DNA from 4 places in the Bradyrhizobium ganzhouense genome. Region 3 is predicted to be linked to each of the others. Evidence: predicted binding sites of a transcription regulator. Region 3 holds the regulator's gene; each other region holds the start of a gene.

Region 1 (2,201 bases), 1.8 Mb from region 3:
TCGAGCTTGATGCCGAGATCTTCCGAGATCGCCTGGCCGCCGGTCAGGATCGCGATGTCCTGCAGCATGGCCTTGCGGCGATCGCCGAAGCCCGGAGCCTTCACGGCCGCGACCTTCAGACCACCGCGCAGACGGTTCACGACGAGGGTGGCGAGCGCTTCGCCTTCGACGTCTTCCGCGATAATCACAAGCGGCTTGCCGCTCTGCACCACGGCTTCCAACAAGGGAAGCAGTTCATTCAACTGAGATAGCTTTTTCTCATTGATCAGGACGTAGGCATCTTCCATTTCAACGCGCATCTTGTCGGCGTTGGTGACGAAGTAGGGCGAGATGTAGCCGCGGTCGAACTGCATGCCCTCGACAACTTCGAGTTCGGTCTCGAGCGACTTGGCTTCCTCGACGGTGATGACACCCTCGTTGCCGACCTTCTTCATAGCGTCAGAGAGGAACTTGCCGATTTCGGCATCGCCATTGGCCGAAATGGTGCCGACCTGGGCGATCTCGTCGTTCGAGGTGACCTTCTTGGAGTTCTTTTGCAGGTCCGCCACGACCGCGTCTACGGCGAGATCGATACCGCGCTTGAGGTCCATCGGGTTCATGCCGGCGGCGACCGCCTTGGCGCCTTCGCGGACGATCGCAGCCGCGAGCACGGTCGCGGTGGTGGTGCCGTCGCCGGCCGCGTCAGCGGACTTGGAGGCGACTTCGCGCACCATCTGCGCGCCCATGTTCTCGAACTTATCGTCGAGCTCGATGTCCTTGGCGACGGTGACGCCGTCCTTGGTGATGCGGGGCGCGCCGAACGACTTGTCGAGCACGACGTTGCGGCCCTTCGGACCGAGCGTGACCTTCACCGCGTTGTTGAGGATGTCGACGCCGCGCAGCATGCGGTCGCGGGCGTCGACGCCGAATTTGACTTCTTTGGCTGACATATTGGTTTCCCTGAGTTGATTGGTCTCATCTCACTCTTGAGGCGCCCGGCAGGCGCTCCTCAGGGGTGAGCGGTGCGAGCAGTCGGATTAGGCGGCCTTCTTCTTGGCCGACGCATCGGTGAGAACGCCCATGATGTCGCTCTCCTTCATGATCAACAGCTCCTGCCCGTCGATCTTGACCTCGGTCCCCGACCACTTGCCGAACAGCGCGCGGTCGCCGACCTGGACGTCGATCGGGATCAGCTTGCCGCTCTCGTCGCGGCCGCCCGGGCCGACGGCGACGACTTCGCCCTGAGACGGCTTTTCCTTGGCCGTGTCGGGAATAATGATGCCGCCAGCGGTCTTCTCTTCGGCGTCGATGCGCTTGACCACGACGCGGTCGTGAAGCGGACGGAATTTCATGGAGTCCTCCTAAGCAATTGCTTGGGTTGGTGATTTAGGTGGTTAGCAGTCGATGCCCACGAGTGCCAATGCGGGCGGAGCACAGGTAGGGCTGGTCTTTTCGGGAAGCAAGGGCTCCTCGTAGAAAAAAGGCGCTCAGGTATTCGCCGGCTGTTCGGGGGGCATACCGACGAATGACCGGACCGGCGATCTGCCCTTGGTGCCTAGGATTTTCCTCACTATCCCGCGCGGACGCGAACTCGTGATGGCTCGCTGGTGCGTGCCGAGCTCGTGGCGGGTTCTGTGGACGCCACCAAGAAGCTGGAAGCAAAGGGCAGGCCAATCGACTTCCAGCAGCTGCTGAGGATGAGCTCGATGGCGGCACGACCAACGTCCGGTAGTGAGCGCGCGCACTGGAAGCGCTGGCTCGATCCGCAGAGCTGCTGCCTGGTGCCGTTCACCTCATTCTCCGAGGACGACACCATCGATGGCAAGAAGGTGTCGGTCCGATTCGCTCCCGACGAGAGCCGGCCTGTTCTCGACGATGGAGTTGCAGCCGGCAAGACGGAATGCATTTCCGCCAACGCCGCTGTGAGGCGTGCCGAGGCGTTGTCCCGCAAGCCCGGCATCATGGGCGCGGTCGCCTTCTCTGTTACCGAAGGACCCATCGCGCGGCGACTTCGGCGACGCCAAGGTGATCCGGAAATGCGGCGACGTACCCGAAGATCTGAGCACGCTGATCGTCCCGACGTCCGACGTCGCCACACCGCGGCGGTGGCATCAGAGCGGAATTAGCCAGCGGACTCGCATTTGAGGCATCGCCGCATCGTGGCTCCCTGCTATCACGATTGGCGGCCAAGTCATGGACTTCCTGCAACAAGAGCAGACGCG
Region 2 (2,201 bases), 1.2 Mb from region 3:
CTCTTGAAGATTGGCCACGCTGCTCTAGATCGCTTACCGCTAAGGACGAATGGCCGCGGATCAGATTCGGGGCGCCGTTTAGACAACTTCAGCAAGATGGGCTCGTCAGCGGCATGAGGGGCGGGAGATAAGGTCCGACTGCTGCGCTCCCGGCGAGGTGTGACCATGGCAGTTCGCATAGAGATTGTCATTGAATGTGGTCAAGGGAAGGTGCCGCCAAGGGCGTATGTTGGAATGCCTGCCGGCTCTCTTGACCAGGATGGTAGGACGGTGCTCACGACCCGTGAAGCCTCGTTCGCTGCATTGGAGGCGCAGGTGCGTGAGATAAAGGCGCAATTGGATGCCTGTCTCGCCGAAGCAAAGGCTTGCTTGCCAGCTTGAGTCGGTGCGCTAGGAATTCATAAGGATTTCGGAGCGCATTGAGGTTGAGGAAGCGCCCTTCCGCGACCAGCTTCCTTCTCTATCTCTCTACTCCTGATCGAACGACAAGAAAATCATTCGATTAGAGATACCCGAGGCGCCGATCTGGCTGAACGAAGTTGTGCCGGATCAGAGTTCATTTCAGGACTTCGCTGACTATCTCTGCCTTTTTTGCGCAAGGCGAAGCGTAGGCTAGCGGGCCTCGCACGTAAGGCCGGTCCGATGCGGATGATCAGTCAACTGAGGTCGCCTCACTTCGGCGGCTGGAGTCCGGGAGACGTGATCCAGCTAGCTACTTCGGCTACCATTTCGTTTTCGCGAGCCTTTCGTAGAAGCTCTGCCTGCTCCGGCCCTGGAGGAAGCTTTTTTGCTTCGTCTCTAAGGCGTTTGGCTTCGTCGGCGAGCCGTTCTTCGAGGGTAATGGTTTGTCTAAAACGGCGGCGAATCTTCATGACACAACCTCGTGCTTACGGGTCCTAACCGTAGGGTTCGCACTTTCGGTTTTAGTACGTAGTCACGCGGCGATCTGTTTCCAAGTTACCAGGCACCAAACTCGATCACCACCAACGACGCGTACGTCTTGATGCCGGCCAAGTCTCGTCGCATGCAGCGGCAATGCGCGATGCGCTGCCAGCAACAGCACCCCCGGGGCTAGCATGATCCGGGACCATGCGGACAGCAGAGATAGCCCCGCACCGGTTCGGACCGTCAACCAAACCAATCTTATGCAGTGTTTTCGTGCATCGCCTGGGTCGCCGCTGCAAGCCGCACGTTGACAGTCGCTTAGTGGGAGCGCCAAAAAATTTCGTCGTTCCCCTTGAATCGGATTTTTTCTGCCCCTAGGTGGTTTTTCCGCCGGGGGCTGGTTACCGGCTCCGGTTAAATGACTCGCTAGACTGTTAAGGAGGATGTGCATGCATTTCCGTCCGTTGCACGACCGTGTGCTCGTGCGCCGCATTGATGCCGAGGAGAAGACCGCCGGGGGCATCATCATTCCCGACACCGCAAAGGAGAAGCCGCAGGAAGGCGAGATCATCGCTGCTGGTCCCGGCGCGCGGAATGAGCAGGGCCAATTGGTACCGCTCGACGTGAAAACGGGAGACCGCGTCTTGTTCGGCAAATGGTCGGGGACCGAGGTGAAGATCGATGGCCAGGATCTCCTGATCATGAAGGAGAGCGATCTCCTGGGTATCGTCGAGCATAGCGGCAAGTTGAAGAAAGCGGCCTGACGCCGCTGAAAAACTGACAGTCATAAAAGAAAGGAGATTTGAACATGGCTGCCAAGGACGTGAAATTTTCGACCGAGGCCCGCGAGCGCATGCTGCGAGGAGTGGACACACTGGCGAATGCGGTGAAGGTCACACTCGGTCCCAAGGGACGCAACGTGGTGATCGAGAAATCATTCGGAGCGCCGCGCATCACCAAGGACGGCGTCACCGTCGCCAAGGAAATCGAGCTGGAAGACAAGTTCGAGAATATGGGCGCCCAGATGGTGCGCGAGGTGGCGTCCAAGACCAACGATCTGGCCGGCGACGGCACCACCACGGCGACGGTGCTGGCGCAGGCCATCGTCAAGGAAGGTACGAAATCGGTCGCGGCCGGCATGAACCCGATGGACCTCAAGCGCGGCATCGATCTCGCGGTGGAAGCAATTGTCAGCGACTTGAAGGCGCATGCCAAGAAGGTCACGTCCAATGACGAGATCGCGCAGATCGGAACGATCTCGGCCAATGGCGACACGGAGATCGGCCGTTTCCTCGCCGATGCCATGCAGAAGGTTG
Region 3 (2,201 bases):
GCGGGCAAAGCCGGTGACGCCGTAGAGCTTGGAGTCAGCGACCTCCTTGGCGGTGCGCTTGCGCAGATTTTCCATCTCGGCCAACGTCCGCAGCATGCGGTCGCGCGCCTCGGCGGCTTCCTTCTGCAGCAATTCCACCGAACCCGGCTCGGGATCGTCGGGCATGATGTAGGGTTTCGACACCACGGGCTCGCCGGTCGCGGCAGTCGTGTCTTCGGGTTGCCGGTCTCGATCGGTCATCGGCTCTCTTTTCAAACTCGTCTTACGGGATTTTGCTGGCCCGGATATCGTGCTTCGGGCGCTGAAAATCAAGCGCCCGTGATCGCCTCAAATGCCGGTCAGCCCCCCAGCAGGCGACTGACGATGCGGGCGGCGTAGTCCACGGTCGGGATGACGCGGGCATAATTCAGCCGCGTCGGCCCGATCACGCCCAGAACGCCGACGATGCGGCCGGCGGCATCACGATAGGGCGAGATGATGGTGGAGGAGCCCGACAGCGAAAACAGCTTGTTTTCGCTGCCGATGAAAATCCGCACGCCTTCGGCGGTTTCGGCGCGCCCGAGCAGGTCGATTACGCCGCGCTTGGTCTCGAGATCGTCGAACAGCAGGCGAACACGCTCGAGATCCTCCAGCGCGTGCAGATCTTCCAGCAGATTGGCGTGGCCGCGGACGATGAGCTGGCGGTCCTCGTTCTCGCCGCCGGACCAGCTCGCAATCCCGGCCGAGATCACCTTCTGCGTCAATTGATCGAGCTCGGCGCGAGCCTCTGCGAGCGCGGTTTCCAGCTCGAGCCGCGCCTCGGCGAGCGTCCGGCCGCGGATCCGCGAATTGAGGAAATTGCCGGCTTCGGTGATGGCCGAGGAGGGAACTCCCGGCGGCAGCGCCAGCACGCGGTTTTCGACCTGGCCGTCTTCGCCGACCAGGATCACCAGCGCCTTCTCTGGTTCCAGCCGCACGAATTCGATGTGTTTCAGCCGCGTATTCGATTTCGGCGTCAAAACGACAGCAGCGGTGCGGGTAAGACCCGACAGCCGCGTCAGCGCCTGATCGAGCGCCGCCTCGACCGACTGCGCCTGGCCGACGGAGGTCAGCTGGCTCTGGATCGACTGCCGCTCGGCCTCGTTGAGATCGCCGACCTGCATCAACGCGTCGACGAAGAATCGCAAGCCGAGTTCCGTCGGCAGCCTGCCGGCGGACGTATGCGGGGCATAGATCAGGCCGAGCTGTTCCAGATCGGCCATGACGTTGCGGACCGAGGCCGGCGATAGCGGCATCGCGATCAGCCGCGAGATGTTGCGCGAGCCCACCGGCTCGCCGGTGGCGAGGTAACTTTCGACAATTTGACGAAAGATGTCGCGGGAACGCTCGTTGAGCTGGGCGAGGCCTGCGCGCGGCGCGATCAGATGGATCGGATCGTGATGGGCCACAGACGGTAACTCCTCTCAGATACTCATAATTTGTCCATCCCTGAGGGTTCTGACAAGCGTGGCGTTTGCGGGGTGGAAAACCGGGGGTGAAAAAGCCTTGTCCTTTCCCCTTGCCGCCCACCCTCACCCCACCTACAAGCACCGCGAATAGCCCTTACCTGCGAGTTTTGGAGGATTTCCCATGCGGCCAAGCCGCCGTGCGCCCGACGAATTGCGCCCCGTGACGCTTGAGCGTGGCGTGGTCAAGTATGCGGAAGGCTCCTGCCTCGTGAAATTCGGCGACACCCATGTGCTGGTCACCGCCACGCTGGAAGACCGCCTGCCGCCCTGGCTGAAGGGCCAGGGCCGCGGCTGGGTCACCGCCGAATACGGCATGCTGCCGCGCGCGACCTCCGAACGCACCCGCCGCGAAGCTGCCGCAGGCAAGCAGAGCGGCCGCACCGTCGAGATCCAGCGCCTGATCGGGCGTTCGTTGCGCACCATCGTCGATCTCGAAGCGCTCGGCGAGCGCCAGATCACGGTCGATTGCGACGTGCTCCAGGCCGACGGCGGCACCCGCACCGCCTCGATCACCGGTGCCTGGGTCGCGCTCGCCGACTGCATCAACTGGATGAAGACGCGCAACATGATCAAGGCCAACGTGATGCGCGACAACGTCGCCGCGATCTCCTGCGGCATCTATCAGGGCAAGCCGGTGCTGGATCTCGACTATGCCGAGGATTCCGAAGCCGAGACCGACGCCAATTTCGTCATGACCGGCGATGGCCGCATCAT
Region 4 (2,201 bases), 1.0 Mb from region 3:
ATGGCCTGCAGGCCGGAGAGCTTCTTCTCGTGCAGGAGGATGTAGGCGTCCTCGAGCTCGGCGGTCATCTTCTCGGGGTTGGTGACGAAGTATGGCGACAGATAGCCGCGGTCGAACTTCATGCCCTCGACGATATCGACTTCGGTGTCGAGCGACTTGTTTTCCTCGACGGTGATGACACCCTCGTTGCCGACCTTCTGCATCGCCTGGGCGATCATCTTGCCGATGGCGGCGTCGCCGTTGGCCGAGATGGTGCCGACCTGGGCGACCTCGGAGGAGGCAGCAACCGGCTTGGCGCGCTTCTCGATGTCCTTGACCACGGCGGCAACCGCGGTATCGATGCCGCGCTTGAGGTCCATCGGGTTCATGCCGGCGGCAACCGCCTTGGCGCCTTCGCGCACGATGGCCTGGGCCAGCACGGTCGCGGTGGTGGTGCCGTCGCCGGCGAGGTCGTTGGTCTTGGAGGCGACCTCACGCAGCATCTGGGCGCCCATGTTCTCGAACTTGTCCTCGAGCTCGATCTCCTTGGCGACGGTGACGCCGTCCTTGGTGATGCGGGGTGCGCCGAACGACTTCTCGATGACGACGTTGCGGCCCTTCGGGCCGAGCGTCACCTTGACGGCGTTGGCGAGAATGTCGACGCCGCGCAGCATGCGATCGCGCGCGTCTCCGGAAAACTTGACGTCTTTGGCAGCCATGGTCTGCAATCCCTGTTATATCGTGATGTGTCTAGTTTAATGCTGTGCGGCGGGAATGATGGATGCCCGGACCTGATGATCCGGGCATGGCATTCAGCGGCCGTTCAGGCGTCTGGCCTTAGGCCATCACGCCCATGATGTCCGACTCCTTCATGATCAGGAGATCTTCGTTGTCAATCTTGACCTCGGTGCCCGACCACTTGCCGAACAGCACGCGGTCGCCGACCTTGAGGTCGATCGGGATCAGCTTGCCAGCCTCGTCGCGGCCGCCGGGGCCGACGGCGACGACTTCGCCCTGGGACGGCTTTTCCTTGGCGGTGTCGGGGATGATGATGCCGCCCTTGGTCTTTTCCTCGGCATCGATACGTTTGACCACGACACGGTCATGCAGCGGACGAAATTTGGACTTAGCCATGACGTTTCCCTTTGGAGGCTGGGTTTTCTGAAAGCAGCGGAAGTGGGTGAGGGCGGCGCTCCCGTCCACCCTCTGCCCGAGGATCAAACGGTGCGCTTAGCAATCGGTCTTTCCGAGTGCTAATAGTGCGTCCGGAAATATGGCTTGGCTGCGATCCTGTCAAGCAAAGGTGGTTAAGCGATTGGTGAGGCGGATATAGGATGGTGTCTACGGAAACTCGATTCCGGCGCGGGCGTATATTAGGACGTCATTGCTCTGGCGGCGGTTTTACGCTTGGCTGCGGGAGGGTTGCGGCCGTGGTCTTGTTCGGGGGAATGCCATGATCAGTTCAGCTCACGCGCGCACGTTTGCCAATCTGGCGGCCGCCTCTTGCCTTGCGCTGCTGCTCGGCGCCTGCGGCGGCGGCATGAGCCTGCCGTCCTTCTCCTCGTCCCAGCCGGCGGCCGAGACCGAGCCCGGCGTCGCGCCGGAAATGCCGGCCTCGATCCGCGCCGACGAGATCGTCGGCCGCTGGGGCCTCGCCTCGTTCCAGAACCCGGCTGACCGCGCCCGCACCGAGGCGGCCGCACGGGCCCAGTGCAAGAATCCTTACGTGATCGGCGCCGGAACGTCCGGCGGCGTGGTCATGCATCTCGCCGACCAAGCGACGCCGCAGGAACTGCGGCTGAAGGGCTCGCCGGGCGGCAAGAATTATATCGGCCCCTCAGGCCCGACGCCGGGCGAGCAGGACCGCGAGATCGTCTCCTTCGACGGCCGCGTCATGATCACCCGCTTCGTCGACAAGGACGCGGCTACCCGCTACGGCAACATGGTCTACGTCCGCTGCGCGCCAAGGGCGTGATCCGGCTTTCGGCCTAACCGCGAAGACAATAAAAAACGCCGGCTCGTGCCGGCGTTTTGTTTGTCTCTGTGTCGCGCTCGCTTAGTCGAACAGCGCGTCGATGTCGTCCTGCGAGGCGTGGCCGACGTCGCCGGCGAGCTTCGGGCCGTTGAGCAGCTTGTCGTCCTCGCTGCGGGTGTCGACCTGCGCCGGCACGTGGGACTTGATCGCGTCGACGCCACCCCAGATGTCCATCATCGCATTGATG

Evidence for each region. Region 3 encodes HrcA, which represses chaperone genes, less so after heat shock. Its sites were predicted from a motif close to GTTAGCACTCNCNNNNNGNGAGTGCTAAC; they were not measured.
Region 1: a site for HrcA is predicted at 1,373-1,401, ahead of ACLFLU_RS09585 (co-chaperone GroES). Genes of this name have one in related genera too.
Region 2: a site for HrcA is predicted at 1,192-1,220, ahead of groES (co-chaperone GroES). Genes of this name have one in related genera too.
Region 4: a site for HrcA is predicted at 1,209-1,237, ahead of ACLFLU_RS06395 (co-chaperone GroES). Genes of this name have one in related genera too.

Annotation. Positions count from the first base shown of each region.
Region 1 covers NZ_CP181318.1:2,092,566-2,094,766, forward strand. The annotation lists gene groL (chaperonin GroEL) at 1-929, opposite strand, end outside; gene ACLFLU_RS09585 (co-chaperone GroES) at 1,017-1,331, opposite strand; partial or broken gene ACLFLU_RS09590 (hypothetical protein) at 1,809-2,049, shown strand.
Region 2 covers NZ_CP181318.1:8,011,787-8,013,987, reverse strand. The annotation lists gene ACLFLU_RS37275 (hypothetical protein) at 672-872, opposite strand; gene groES (co-chaperone GroES) at 1,335-1,649, shown strand; gene groL (chaperonin GroEL) at 1,694-2,201, shown strand, end outside.
Region 3 covers NZ_CP181318.1:321,792-323,992, reverse strand. The annotation lists gene grpE (nucleotide exchange factor GrpE) at 1-240, opposite strand, end outside; gene hrcA (heat-inducible transcriptional repressor HrcA) at 339-1,427, opposite strand; gene rph (ribonuclease PH) at 1,609-2,201, shown strand, end outside.
Region 4 covers NZ_CP181318.1:1,367,452-1,369,652, forward strand. The annotation lists gene groL (chaperonin GroEL) at 1-698, opposite strand, end outside; gene ACLFLU_RS06395 (co-chaperone GroES) at 817-1,113, opposite strand; gene ACLFLU_RS06400 (hypothetical protein) at 1,433-1,954, shown strand; gene ACLFLU_RS06405 (protein phosphatase CheZ) at 2,036-2,201, opposite strand, start outside.